Regions from separate parts of the Micromonospora sp. L32 genome, predicted to be linked through region 1. Evidence: riboswitches for the same ligand, from Rfam matches in the RefSeq annotation. Region 1 holds a riboswitch; each other region holds the start of a gene.
The links. Region 1 has a riboswitch for cyclic di-AMP ahead of ACTMTB_RS27150 (coiled-coil domain-containing protein). Riboswitches for the same ligand answer to the same signal wherever they lie in the genome.

Region 1 (3,199 bases):
TTCGACCGGGGTCTGGGTGACCTCTTCGTGGTGCGTACCGCCGGGCACACCGCCGGCCCCGAGGTGCTCGGCAGCGTCGAGTACGCGGTGAGCGTCCTGGGCACCCCGCTGGTGGTGGTGCTCGGCCACGACTCCTGCGGGGCGGTGCAGGCCGCCCGGGACGCCGCGCGGACCGGCACGCCGCCGGTCGGGCACCTGCGGGCGGTGGTGGACGCGGTGGTACCGAGCCTCCAGCGGGCCGCCGAGCAGGGCGTCGACGACGTTGACGGGATCGTCGACATCCACATCGCGCAGACCGTCGAGGCGCTGCTGGGCAACTCCGCCGTACTGGCCGCCGCGGTCGCCGAGGGGCGGTGCGCGGTGGTCGGCATGTCGTACCGGCTTAGCGCCGGTGAGGTGCGGACGGTGGCCGCGGTGCCGAGCGTCGTGCCGGCCCAGGCCGACGGTCGGGCGACCGCCGTCGCCGGCTGAAACCCCCCGCACGCGACGAGGGCCGCCCCACCGGGGACGGCCCTCGTTCGGTACGCGTCGCGCGCTAGAGCATCGACATGTGTACGTGGTCGGTGTGGTTCGACGGTCCGCTGTACGACTTCCACCCGGTCGCCGGGAACCAGATCTGCCGGTTCCAGATCACGTAGTAGATGCCGAGCCGGTCGGCGTTGCGGATCAGGAACGCGGCGAGGTTGTTGCCGTACATCCGGGTGTCGTTGTTGTACCAGGGCGCGAAGCCGCTCCGCTGCAACGACCAGTCGCAGGCCTTGCCCTTCGGGTGGTCCCACGGCCCACCTGGCCGGTAGCAGCCCGCGAACCGGGTGAAGCCGGCCCGCCGGACCTCCTTGTACGCGTGCAGTGTGCGCGGCGTGATGGTGCCGGAGGTGGTCGGGTCGTTCTCGGTGCGCGACTCGGGCCGCCAGCCGCCGTCGGCCGTCCGGCCGGGGCCGATCCGGGCGACCGGCGAGGTCGCGTCGACCAGGCCGCCGGTGAAGCCCCGGCCACCGACCAGCTGGAGGGCCTTCTCCGCCTCCCGGCTCTCCCGGGCCATGTCGTTGGTGAGCTTCTGCTGCTCGCGCACCTCGGCGTCGAGCGCCAGCTTGGCCTGCTCCGCGCGGTTCTTGGCGGCGGTGACCTTGGCCAGCTTCTGCGCGTTGACCATGTTCAGCTCGTCCAGGGCGGCGGCGCGCCGGACGAACGAGTCCGGGGCGTCGCTCTCCAGCAGCATCGCCACCGCGCCGATCCGGCCGGTCCGGTACGACTGCGCCGCGATCTGCGAGACCGTCGGCTGCAACGCCGCCAGCTCGTCCTGCGCGCGCCGCACCTCCAGCCCGAGCTGCTGCTGGCGCTTCTTGGACTTCTCCAGCTGCGTCTTGGCCTTGGAGTACTCGCGGTTGCGCAGCTCGATGACGTCGGTGAGCAGCTTGGGCTCGCCGTCCTCCTCGTGCCCGGAGGGGGTGGGGGTCGAGGGCGCGGCGATCGCGGCTGTCGGCCCGCCGAGGATGGCCAGCGCGGCGAACACGGCCACCACCGGAGTCAACCAGCGGCGCAGGGGTGCCGTCACAGTGTTCCCTTCCGTCGACCGCCGACCGGGTTAGCTGACGGGTTCGGGACGGAAGTGGCCCCTACCGCTCGCGCGGATTCACCCCATGTACCTGGTTCCCCGGCTCGCCTCGCGGCGATTGGGCGGCGGTACCGCAGGCGCCGCTGCGCGCCTTCGGCGGTGACCGGCAGCGAGGTTACCCGAGAGTCGTACCGGGGATCTACGTCCAGAACCCGACTAAAAGCGTTATTTCGTCGTAGCGATGCGTGACGAGTGACGCGTTCGTCAGGTTCCGCGTCGGCGTCGGTCACGCAGCGGAGTCTCACCATGCGGTGTCCGTGCTCCTTTCCGGGTCGGGCCACCGTGCGGGGGCCGGGGTGGACGGTCCGCCGGGACGCGACGCGCTCAGCGCCTCGAGCGCCGCGTCCCGGTCGGCGGAGGGGCGGGGCGTGGGTGCCGGTCCGGTGTCCCGGGCCGGATCGTCGGCCGGGCCACGACCGGCGGTGGCGACCAGCGCGGCCAGCGCGGTGGTCAGCGGTACGGCGGCGACCAGGCCGAGCGTCGCCACCGCGCTGCGGACGATCTCCTGAGCCAGGAACTCGCTGGTGAGGATCTGGCTCACCGGACGGCTGTCGGCGGTGAGCAGGAGCAGCAGCGGCAGCGAGGCGCCCGCGTACGCGAGCACGATGGTGTTCACCGTGGAGGCGATGTGCGCCCGGCCGACCCGGGTGGCGGCCCGGTAGAGCTGCGTCCGGGACAGTCCGGGGTTGGCGTGCGCCAGCTCGGTGACGGTGGCGGCCTGGGTGACGGTGACGTCGTCGAGCACGCCGAGCGAGCCGATGATGATGCCGGCCAGCAGCAGCCCGTGCAGGTCGACGTCACGCTGGTACATCGACAGCGTGGTGGCCTCCTCGCTGCCGAACCCGGTCAGGTGGGTGGCGGCGGTGGCCAGGCTGCCGAGCAGTCCGGTCAGCACCAGGCTGCCGAGGGTGCCGAGGACCGCCACCGAGGTCTGCGCGGTGATCCCGTGGGTCAGGTACAGCACCACGAACATGATCAGCGCCGAGCCGGTGATCGCGATCAGCAGCGGCGAGCCGCCCGCCGCGATGCCGGGTACGACGAAGGTCAGCAGGATGGCGAAGCTGGCGCCCAGCCCGGCCAGTGCGGCCAGTCCGCGCAGCCGGCCGAACGCCACGATCGCCGCCGCGAAGAGCGCCACCAGCCACACCAGGGGCTTGCCCCGCTGGTGTTCGGCGATCTGGTAGCTGGTGGCGGTGGGGTCGGCCGGGTCGGCGAGCTGGACCAGCACCACCTCGTCGCCCACCGCGACGGTGGGCGCGCCCGGACCGGCGGGCACCGGTGTCTCCACCTGCTGGCCGCTGTCCGGGCCCTGCTCGACCCGGACCGTCACGGTCCCGCACGGCCCTTCGGCCGCGCCGGGCGGTGCCTCCGGGGTCGGCGGGCAGGGTTCGGTCACCACCCGGGTCACCGTGCCGTGGTGGCGTGCCGGCTCGGCGCCGCCGTCGGCCTGCCGCGAGTCGCGCGGCCACAGCACCAGGGCGGCGATCACCGTGACGACGAACAGCGGGACCACCGTCGCGACGAGGATCCGCCGCACCCCCGATGGGGCGGACGGAGCGGGACGGGTGTGGTCGGCGCCCATTG
Region 2 (3,199 bases), on a different contig from region 1:
TCGCAGGACGTCTCGCCGATGCAGTGGCGGATGATCGGGCGGCGCGGCCGGCTCGCCTCCTGGACGGTGGTGGGCGACCCGGCGCAGACCGCCTGGACGGGTGACCCGCAGGAGCTGGACCGGGCGCGGGACCAGGCGCTCGGCCGGCGCCGGCGGCACCGCTTCGCGCTGACCACGAACTACCGCAACTCGGCGGAGATCTTCGCGGTGGCGGCGGCGGAGATCCGCCGGCTCTACCCCGACCTGAAGCTGCCGACGGCGGTCCGCTCCACCGGCGTGGAGCCGGTCGCGCTGACCGTCGCCGCCGACCGGCTGCCGGCGGCGACCGTGCAGGCCGTGGACGCGCTGCTCACCGAGGTGGAGGGCACCGTCGGCGTGATCACGCCGGTGCCGCGCCGCGACGAGGTGGCCGGCTGGCTGGGCGGCCGCGGCGGCTCCCGGCTCCAGGTGGTGACCAGCCTCCAGGCCAAGGGCATGGAGTACGACGGCGTCGTGCTCATCGCCCCGAGCGAGATCCGGGCCGACCCCGGCTCGGGCGTGCGCACCCTCTACGTCGCCCTCTCCCGCGCCACCCAACGCCTCACCACCATCGACCCCACCCCCTGACCCCGCCCCAGGGGTCGGGCACGTTCCGAGAATGAGTGGCTGTACCGGGCGCGGCGGCCACTCGTTCTTTGAAGGTGGGGGAAGGCGTGCGGGGTTAGTTGCATACATAGCGATGTGAGCATAGATTGGGTTCGGGCCGCCGGGGCGACGGAAGGTGTGGGCGTGGGCGCAGGTCATGACCACCACGGGTCGGTCACGAACGCGGCGCACCGCCACCGGGGGCGACTCTGGGCGGCCTTCGCGCTGCTCGCCACGCTGATGGTGGTCGAGGCCGTCGCCGCGTTCGGCACCGGCTCGCTGGCCCTGCTCTCCGACGCCGGGCACATGTTCACCGACGTGCTCGGCATCGGCATGGCGCTGGCCGCCATCACCGCCACCCGGCACGGCGACCGGGACCCGCAGCGCACCTTCGGGCTCTACCGGCTCGAGGTGCTGGCCGCGCTCGCCAACGCCGTCCTGCTCAGCGGGGTGGCCATCTACGTGCTGATCGAGGCGGTCCGCCGGTTCGGCGACCCGCCGGAGGTGCGGACCGGGCCGATGCTGGCGGTGGCGGTGCTCGGCCTGCTGGCCAACCTCGTCGCGTTCGCGCTGCTGCGTCCCGGGGCGCAGGAGAGCATCAACCTGCGCGGGGCGTACCTGGAGGTGCTCGGCGATCTGCTCGGCTCGCTGGGCGTGATCGGGGCCGCGCTGCTCATCGCCGGCACCGGCTGGTGGTGGGCCGACCCGGCGGTGGCGGTCGCGATCGGCCTGTTCATCCTCCCCCGCACCTGGCGACTCGGCCGCGCCGCGGTGCGCATCCTGGTCCAGGCCGCCCCGGAGCACCTGCAGGTGACCGCCGTGCACGACCGGCTGACCGCCGTCCCCGGCGTCGCCGAGGTGCACGACCTGCACGTCTGGACGCTCACCTCCGGCATGGAGGTCGCCTCCGCCCACCTCACCATGGTCCCCGGCGCCGAGGTCGGCACGGTGCTGGCCGCCGCCCGCACCGCCCTGCACGAGGACTTCCACATCGAGCACGCCACCCTCCAGATCGAGCCGGGGGCCGCCCCCGGCGCCTGCGGGCAGGTCGAGTGGTGACGAAATCGGACACCTATTGTCCCATTGTGTCACCTACACCAGGATTCACTCCAGTACCCTCAGTCACGAAACGGGCGGGTGTCACACCCGTACCGGTAGGCTCGGTCCCGGCCTCCGCCAGGCGGCACCCTCCGGTGCCGGCGGTGGCCGCCGCCTAATCGCCTGCCAGGGCGAGCCGGGGAACCATGTTCGTGGGGTGCATCCGCGTCAGCGGTAGGGATCTTCCGTCCCGAACCCGTCAGCTAACCCGGTCGGCGGCTGACGGAAGGACATGTGCATGCACGTACGACGTACCACCGCACGGCTGGCGGCCGCGGTCGTCGCGACGCTCGCCCTCGGGGTGTCGTCCGCGCCGGTCCCGGCGACCGCCGCTCCCCCCGCCACCCGGCTCGCCGCCCCCGGCGACCCCGAGGGCGGCACCCCCGCGCTGCGCGCCCAGCTCGACGCGGCCAGCAAGGGCTGGATCGACGCCAAGGCCGCGCTGGAACGCTCCACCAAGCGGCAGCAGGAGCTCGGCAACCAGCTCAAGACCATCGAGTCGGAGCTGACCGTCCGGCAGGGCAAGGTCGGCGAGATCGCCGGCGTGGCGTACCGGACCGGGCGGCTCGGGCCGGTGTCGGCGCTGCTGAGCAGCTCCAGCCCCGAAGGCTTCCTGGACCGGGCGGCGGCGCTGGAGACCGTCGCCTCCAACGAGGACCGGGAGCTGCGCAACCTGCTCCGGACCCGCGACGACGCCACCCGCACCCGGGCCGCGCTCGACAAGGAGATCGTCGAGGAGCGCAAGCAGGTCGCGGTGATGGCCAAGCGCAAGCAACAGGCCGAGCGGGCGCTCGCGGTGGCCGCCGCGGACAAGCCCGCCGCCAGCACCGGGGGCGGCTCCAACGCCGGCACCTCCACCGCCAACGCCCGGCCGGCGCCGCGCAACCCCGACGGGTCGTGGCCCTCGGAGTCGTGCAGCGTCAACGACCCGACCCCGGCCAACGGCTGCATCACCCCGCGCATGCTCAACGCGCTCAAGCAGAGCCAGGCGGCCGGCTTCACCCGGTACGTCTCCTGCTACCGCCCCAGCGGCTCGGGCGAGCACCCCAAGGGCCGGGCCTGCGACTTCGCCGCGCAGAAGAGCGGCTTCGGCGGCGACGCGACCGGCGGCGACCGGACGTACGGCAACAACCTGGCCGCGTACCACGTCCGCAACGCCGACCGGCTCGGGGTGCTGTACGTGATCTGGTACCGGCAGATCTGGCTGCCCAGCAGCGGGTGGAAGTCGTACAGCGGGGCCGGCGGGGACCCGTCCAGCGACCACACCAACCACGTGCACCTGTCGGTCTACTGACCGACCGGCGGCGGGGCCCGTCCGAGGCGGACGGGCCCCGCCGTACGCGCGCCGACGTACCCGGGATGTCGTCGCCCGGCCCACGACGCAGCGCAACGGCCGGGCGAGCATCGAGGCATGACCCGACTCTCCCCCGACGGCCGCAAGACCCTGCTCACCCTGCACCTGGTGACCGCGCTGGGC
Region 3 (3,199 bases), on a different contig from region 1:
GGGTGAGCAGGAAGGTACGCAGCGCCGACGGCAGCAGCCGTCCCACCACCGCGAGCACAGCCAGGGCGAACGCGATGTCGGTGGCCGTGGGGATCGCCCACCCCCGGGCGCCGTCGACCCCGGCGACGAGGACGAACAGCACCGCGGGTACGACCACCCCGCCGACCGCCGCCGCCACCGGCACCGCGGCCCGGCGCGGGTCGCGCAGGTCGCCGGCGACGAACTCGCGCTTGAGTTCCAGCCCGGCGACGAAGAAGAAGATCGCCAGCAGCCCGTCGGCGGCCCAGGTGCCGAGGGTGAGATCGAGGTGCAGCGACGCCGGGCCGACGGTGAGGTCACGCAGCGCCCGGTAGCCGTCCGCCCAGGGCGAGTTCGACCAGAGCAGCGCGAGCAGCGCCCCGACGAGCAGCAGCGCCCCGCCCACGGTCTCCTTGCGCAGGATGGCGGAGATGCGCCTGGTCTCGCCCCAGGAGCGGCGGGCGAACAGGCTGGTACGGCGCCGGGGGGCGTCGGTCACGGGGTCTCCTCGTCGGCAGGGGTCGCGTCATCCATCGCCGACCAGACTTCCCGGCACACCAGGGCCAACCCTATCCCCGCCCCCCGGCCGACGGCCCGACGACCCGGCGACGCGGACGCGCCGGCGGGCCGGTCCACGCGCGCCGGGTACCCCGCCGGCAGCGGCCCGAACCACGACGGCGCTGTGGACGCGGCGACGCCCGGCCGGTCGTCCGGCCGGGCGTCGCCACGGTGCCCAGGTGCTGAGGTCAGAGGCTGAGCTTCTGACCGGGGAAGATCAGCCCCGGGTCGGCGCCGACCACGCGCTTGTTGCGCTCGTACAACGCCTGCCAGCCACCGGCCAGGTCCCGGGCGTCGGCGATCTGCGACAGGGTGTCACCCGGCCGCACCACGTACACGTCGCCGGTCGCGGCCGGCGCGCTGCGCCGCTGGCTGCGGGTGCTGTGCTGCTCCCGCGAGGACCGCTCGGTGGCGGTGGCCTTCGACGAGCCGGAGCGCCGCTGCGACTTCTGCGACTTCTCCGACTTCTCTGAGGTGCTGGAGTAGCTCTTGGTGGAGCCGCCCTTCCTGCCGCAGGTCGGCCAGGCCCCGATGCCCTGACCGTCGAGCACCTTCTCGGCGATGGCGATCTGCTCGCCGCGGCTGGCCAGGTCGGCGCGGGAGGCGTACTTCTTGCCGCCGTAGCCGGACCAGGTGCTCTGCGAGAACTGCAGGCCGCCGTAGTAGCCGTTGCCGGTGTTGATGTGCCAGTTGCCGCCGGACTCGCACTGGGCGATCGCGTCCCAGTTGACGCTGGCGGCGCTCGCCGGCGACGCCGGCGCCAGGACGGCGGCGACCCCGGTGACCGCACCGACGGCGAGCGTGCCGACGGCGATGCGGCGCGAGCTGACCCGTCGGTGACGGGCGGTGTATTCAGTTGCCATGTGGATTCCTCCACGCCGACGAGGTGAGCTGTCGGGTTCGGGCCGAGGAGCCCGGCCGCCCGTGGGCGGCTTCACCCCGAGGTGACGTGCACCGAGGAACGTGTGGGTCCCCCGCTCCATGCCCGCTGACAAAGGTCCCACCGGCCGGCGGCATGGATTAGGCGTTACCGGCCGTGGTGTCCGCGATCGCGAACACGAACGACGTTAGGAATTGTTTCGGGCGATTGCCCACCTCTTGTGAAGTTCTTCACCCGGCTGAGCGACGGCTTCGTGCTTCGAGTTGCGGGTTGGTCGGCGGTGCTCTACAAGGGCCGGTCGGGAACCTGTCACCACTGGGCCGAAAGCCTCGCTCCGAGCGGCGGATCAGCTGCCGTGCCTCGCCGTCTTCGCTGGTCAGGCGGCCTCGATCGGCGGCCCGCGCCGCCGGACGGTCAGCGTTGCCGCTGATTGGCGACTCATGTCTGGGCAGCCCGGCCGCCGACTCGGACGGTAGGGAGCAGAGCGCGGCCACGGCGCCGACGCGTCGGACCCGCCGGATGCCGGGCGCCGGCGCCCTGGCCGGCACGGTCCGCCCCGGTTCGCGGCGGCCGACCATCCGCGAGAGGAAGGACCTCCATGGACACCGTCAGCATCGACACCGACTACCTCGTTGCCACCTTGGACGAGGACGACGACCCGGAGAGCCTGGCCGGCGACGAGGTCGACTTCGACCTGGCCGCCGCGCTGGAAGAGGAGGAGTGAGATGGGCGTGCACCTGGCGCCCGCGCTGCGGGTGCTGCGCGAGGAGATAGACACCCGGTGGCCGCAGCGGGACCGCAAGTCCGACGGCTGGTTGGGCGACGCCAGTCACCAGGCGCGCCGCTCGGACCATAATCCGGACAGTGACGACCAGTCGGTCAACGCGGTGGACGTGGACGTCGACGGGATCGACCCGCTGCTGGTCGTCCGGCAGGCCGTCAGCCATCCGTCCACCCAGTACGTCATCTACGACCGAAAGATCTGGAGCCGTACCCGCAGCTTCCGGCCGGCCCGGTACACCGGGCCGAACCCGCACGACAAGCACCTGCACGTCAGCGTCAGCCACCAGCGGAGCTTGGAGGACAGCCGCCAGGCGTGGGGCATCGCCACCGCCACGACGGCGCGGCTCGGCGACCGGGTGCTGCGCGCCGGCTGCCGGGGCGGCGACGTCCGGGAGTTGCAGGCCGTCGCCAACCGCCTCGGGGCCCGGCTGACGGCCGACGGGGTGTTCGGGCCGGCCGTGGCCGCCTGGGTACGGTCGTTCCAGACCGCCCGGAAGCTCGACGCCGACGGGGTGGTCGGCCCGCGTACCGTGGCGGCCCTGCGCGCGGCCGTCAAGCCGGCCCCGTCGGTGCCCAGCGGGCGACCGGCGACGCCGGTGTCCGGGGGCAGACCGGGCTCGCGGACGCTGCGGCGCGGCAGCAAGGGCGGGGACGTGGCCTTCGTCCAGCGGTTCGTCGGCACGAAGCGGTGCGGCCCCGCGAGCGGCGCCTTCGACGCGAGGACCGAGGCCGGGGTGCGCTGGTACCAGGGCATGCGGGGGCTGACCGTGGACGGGGTGGTCGGCCCGGCCACCTGGGCGGCGATGGGCGTGCGGGTCGGTTCGTGACCAGGCGGCCCCGGCCCGGCGCTGCACCGGGCCGGGGCCGTCGTCGCGTCAGAGGCTGCGGGCCAGCCGGTCGGCGAGGACCCGGGCGAACCGGGCCGGGTCGGCCAGGTCGCCGCCCTCGGCGAGCAGCGCC
Region 4 (3,199 bases), on a different contig from region 1:
ACCCCGCGACCGAGCTGGCGGACCTGCGCCGGTACGCCGAGGAGGTCGCCGTCGCGGCGGCCGGCGCCGCCCAGACCGCGCGCCGGTGGCGGGATGCCTGGCTGGCCGCCCAGGAGGAGGTGGACCGGGCCTGGACGGCGTACGACGAGGCGGAGACCGCCGCCCGCCGGTTCACCGGCGCCGCCGCGCTGCCCGCCCCGCGTACCCCGCGCACGCCGGCCGAGTACGCGGGCCGGGAGCGCTGGCTGCACCAGGCGGCGGTGGCGGCCCACTGGCGCGGTGAGCTGCCGGTGGAGCGGCTGCGGGACGTCTTCGCGCACCGGGACGGTTGGGACCCCCGGCGGCACCCCGTCGAGCAGGAGGTGCTGCTGGCCCGGGCGGTACGCGACGGCCGGCGGGACGCGTACCGGGCGGCGGCCGGGCGGGAGCGGTCGGCGTGGCGGGACGCCGAACTGGCCGCCGAGGCGGCCCGCGCGCTCGCCGTCGAGGCGTACGCGGCGGCGGAGCGGCTGCGTCCCGCGCGGCTGCCCGCCCAGCGGACGGCGACGGCGACGGCCCGGACCGCGCTCGCGGCGCGGTGGCGGCCGGCCCGGGTGGGCTGAGGACGCGACCAAATTGTTACCCGTATTTCCGTGAGTCGCGTCACGGCGATCGGGAAACCGGTCATCCGGTCACAGGCGGTGACATCGATCGCGACGATCGGCAGTGTTTGCCGCCGCGCTGTCCGGTTGTCGCCCGACGGTCCCGGAACAACCGCCTGTCCCATTGAGTGACGTCAGTGTCGAACTGTACGGCAAATTTGTCGCCCTGATCATGTTTAAGCAGCTGGCGGCGCTTGGCCGACACGTGACCGACCAGTAATGTCGCCCGGGTCCGGTGCGGTTTCCGATCGCAAGAGGCGACGCCGCGCCGACCCGCTCAATCGTGATTCCACGAACCGGGGACCCATGCACGTCCGGGGTGAATCCGCGGGCCACGGCCCGTGGTAGGGCGCTCTTCCCGCCCGAATCCGTCAGCTAACCCGGTAGGCGGTGTCGGAAGGAGTTCCAACTTTTGCTGCTCCCTCGCATTCCTCGGCTTGCTCTCCACCTCGGTACCGGGGTGTTCGTGCCGGTCCGCCGCGCCCTCGCGCGCTGATCCCGGCCCCACCTCGCCGCCCGGTCACCGACCGGGCGCACCCCCGCCGAGCGGCCTCGCACACCGGTTCTGACGCCGCGCGTGACGTCCCGTCACGCGCCGGTCCGGCACGCCGCTCCCGCCCTCGTACCGTGGAGGAAAACACGTGAAGCACCCCCTGAAGCGGCAGCTGCGACGCCTGGCCACCAAGCGGTCCTACCAGCTGGTCGCCGGCTCGGCCGCCGCGCTCGTGCTCGTCTCCGGCGCCAGCACGCTGCTCGCCGACGAGGCGCCCGCCCGCCAGCAGACCTCGGCCGCCGTCGCCGAGGTGGCGCCCCGGCTGGACGACGTCGCGACCCGCAGCCAGGCCCGCGTCGCCGCCCCGTCCCACAAGCCGTCGCCCTCGGCCAGCCCCTCGCCGTCGGCGAGCGCCACCAAGGCCAAGGCGGACCCGGACCTGACCCGCAAGGCGGCCCCCAAGCCGCCGTCGACCAAGGTCCTCCGTTACGACTACCAGGCGCAGACCACCTTCTACAACTGCGGTCCGGCCGCGGTGCGCAACGCGCTCAGCGCGGCGGGCATCGAGCGGACCCAGGACGAGCTGGCCGGCCCGCTCGGCACCACCGAGATGGGCACCAACTCGGCGCTGGACACGACCCGGGTCCTGAACCAGATCGTCAAGGGCGACCCGTACCGGACTCGGATGTTCCGGGGCACCCCCAGCTCCGCGCAGATCGACCGGCTCCAGGCCGACGTGATCGCGGCGATCACCGACGGCCGGGGCGTCGTGGTGAACGTGGCGGGGAGCGCCACCGACACCGACGGCGGCTGGCACTCCTTCCCGGGCGGCCACTACATCGCGGTGGTCGGCTACAAGAACGACGGCCGGACGGTCCGGATCGCCGACTCGGCGGACCCGAACCTGCCGTCGTACTGGGTCAGCACCATCGACCTGGCGAACTGGATCGCCACCCGCGGCTACTCCGCCTGATCCAATACCGTCGCTCGTCCGGGCACCGGCTCCCCTGGGGGCCGGTGCCCGTCGCCGTTGGCGCGGGTCTCGCGCGCCGCGACCGGGCGGTGGCACACTGCGGCCCATGACCGACGACTCGGGTACCCGCCGGCTGCTGTTGCTGCTGCACGGGATGGGCACCACCGGCGACGTGTGGCTGCCCTGGGCGCCGCTGCTGGAACACCGCTGGCCGGGCCGCTGGCTGGCGCCGGACCTGGCCGGCCACGGCTTCTCGCCGCCGCTGCCGGGGTACTCCTTCGCGGGGTTCGCGGAGCAGGTCGCGGCGGGGCTCGGCCCGGTGCCCGAGGGGGCCCGCCCGAGTGACCGCCTGGTCGTCCTCGGCCACTCCCTCGGCGGGGTGGTCGCGCTGGCGCTGGCCGCCCGCGACGCCGGGCTCCCGGTGGACGCGGTGGTCGGGCTGGGCATCAAGGCGGTCTGGTCGCCGGCCGAGCTGGCCCGGGCGCGCGAGCTGGCGGAGCGCCCGGTGACCTGGTTCGCCACCCGGGACGAGGCGGCCCGCCGCTACCTGAAGGTGGCCGGCCTCGGCGGGCTCTTCGCGCCGGACCATCCGGTGGTCGACGCGGGGCTGCGTGCCGAGGACGGCCGCTGGCGGCTGGCCATGGACCCGGCCGCCTTCGCGGTGGGCGCGCCGGAGCTGCCGGCCCTGCTGGCCGCCACCGACGTCCCGGTGCTGCTGGCCCGGGGCGAGCACGACCCGATGGTCAGCGACGCGCAGCTCGCCGAGCTGGGCGTGCCGGTGGCGACCCTGCCCGGCCTCGGCCACAACGCGCACGTGGAGGACCCGGCGGCGGTGCTGGCCCTGCTCGACCCGTACCTGTGACCGGTTGCGGACGCGGGCGTCGCCGTCGTGGGTCGCATGCGGCTCGGGACCACCTGCCGGACGTTCGAGCTCTCCGTCCATGCCGGACCTCGCCACGGCGCCGCTCAGCTCGGCTGCCACGCCGCCTGCTGTCGTGACGGGTCGGCCGCAGGCGGCACGTTCGATGCTTCTTCGCTGCTTCCGCGCGGGCGGTCGCTCAGTCGGAGATGCCGGTGTGCCCGACGACCTTC

Region 2: it holds a riboswitch for cyclic di-AMP, as region 1 does, so the genes downstream of both, ACTMTB_RS13865 (coiled-coil domain-containing protein) here and ACTMTB_RS27150 (coiled-coil domain-containing protein) in region 1, are expected to answer to the same signal.
Region 3: it holds a riboswitch for cyclic di-AMP, as region 1 does, so the genes downstream of both, ACTMTB_RS24705 (transglycosylase family protein) here and ACTMTB_RS27150 (coiled-coil domain-containing protein) in region 1, are expected to answer to the same signal.
Region 4: it holds a riboswitch for cyclic di-AMP, as region 1 does, so the genes downstream of both, ACTMTB_RS20785 (C39 family peptidase) here and ACTMTB_RS27150 (coiled-coil domain-containing protein) in region 1, are expected to answer to the same signal.

The regions. Positions count from the first base shown of each region.
Region 1 is NZ_JBQHDD010000012.1:62,695-65,893, forward strand. It holds gene ACTMTB_RS27145 (carbonic anhydrase) at 1-471, shown strand, start outside; gene ACTMTB_RS27150 (coiled-coil domain-containing protein) at 536-1,555, opposite strand; cyclic di-AMP (ydaO/yuaA leader) riboswitch at 1,560-1,690, opposite strand; gene ACTMTB_RS27155 (YibE/F family protein) at 1,857-3,197, opposite strand.
Region 2 is NZ_JBQHDD010000004.1:419,980-423,178, forward strand. It holds gene ACTMTB_RS13855 (HelD family protein) at 1-606, shown strand, start outside; gene ACTMTB_RS13860 (cation diffusion facilitator family transporter) at 769-1,683, shown strand; cyclic di-AMP (ydaO/yuaA leader) riboswitch at 1,825-1,956, shown strand; gene ACTMTB_RS13865 (coiled-coil domain-containing protein) at 1,961-3,016, shown strand; gene ACTMTB_RS13870 (hypothetical protein) at 3,134-3,199, shown strand, end outside.
Region 3 is NZ_JBQHDD010000010.1:54,434-57,632, forward strand. It holds gene nhaA (Na+/H+ antiporter NhaA) at 1-517, opposite strand, end outside; gene ACTMTB_RS24705 (transglycosylase family protein) at 765-1,439, opposite strand; cyclic di-AMP (ydaO/yuaA leader) riboswitch at 1,438-1,613, opposite strand; gene ACTMTB_RS24710 (hypothetical protein) at 2,055-2,180, shown strand; gene ACTMTB_RS24715 (peptidoglycan-binding domain-containing protein) at 2,182-3,066, shown strand; gene htpG (molecular chaperone HtpG) at 3,115-3,199, opposite strand, start outside.
Region 4 is NZ_JBQHDD010000007.1:259,536-262,734, forward strand. It holds gene ACTMTB_RS20780 (hypothetical protein) at 1-602, shown strand, start outside; cyclic di-AMP (ydaO/yuaA leader) riboswitch at 906-1,046, shown strand; gene ACTMTB_RS20785 (C39 family peptidase) at 1,283-2,107, shown strand; gene ACTMTB_RS20790 (alpha/beta fold hydrolase) at 2,214-2,969, shown strand; gene ACTMTB_RS20795 (PPOX class F420-dependent oxidoreductase) at 3,166-3,199, opposite strand, start outside.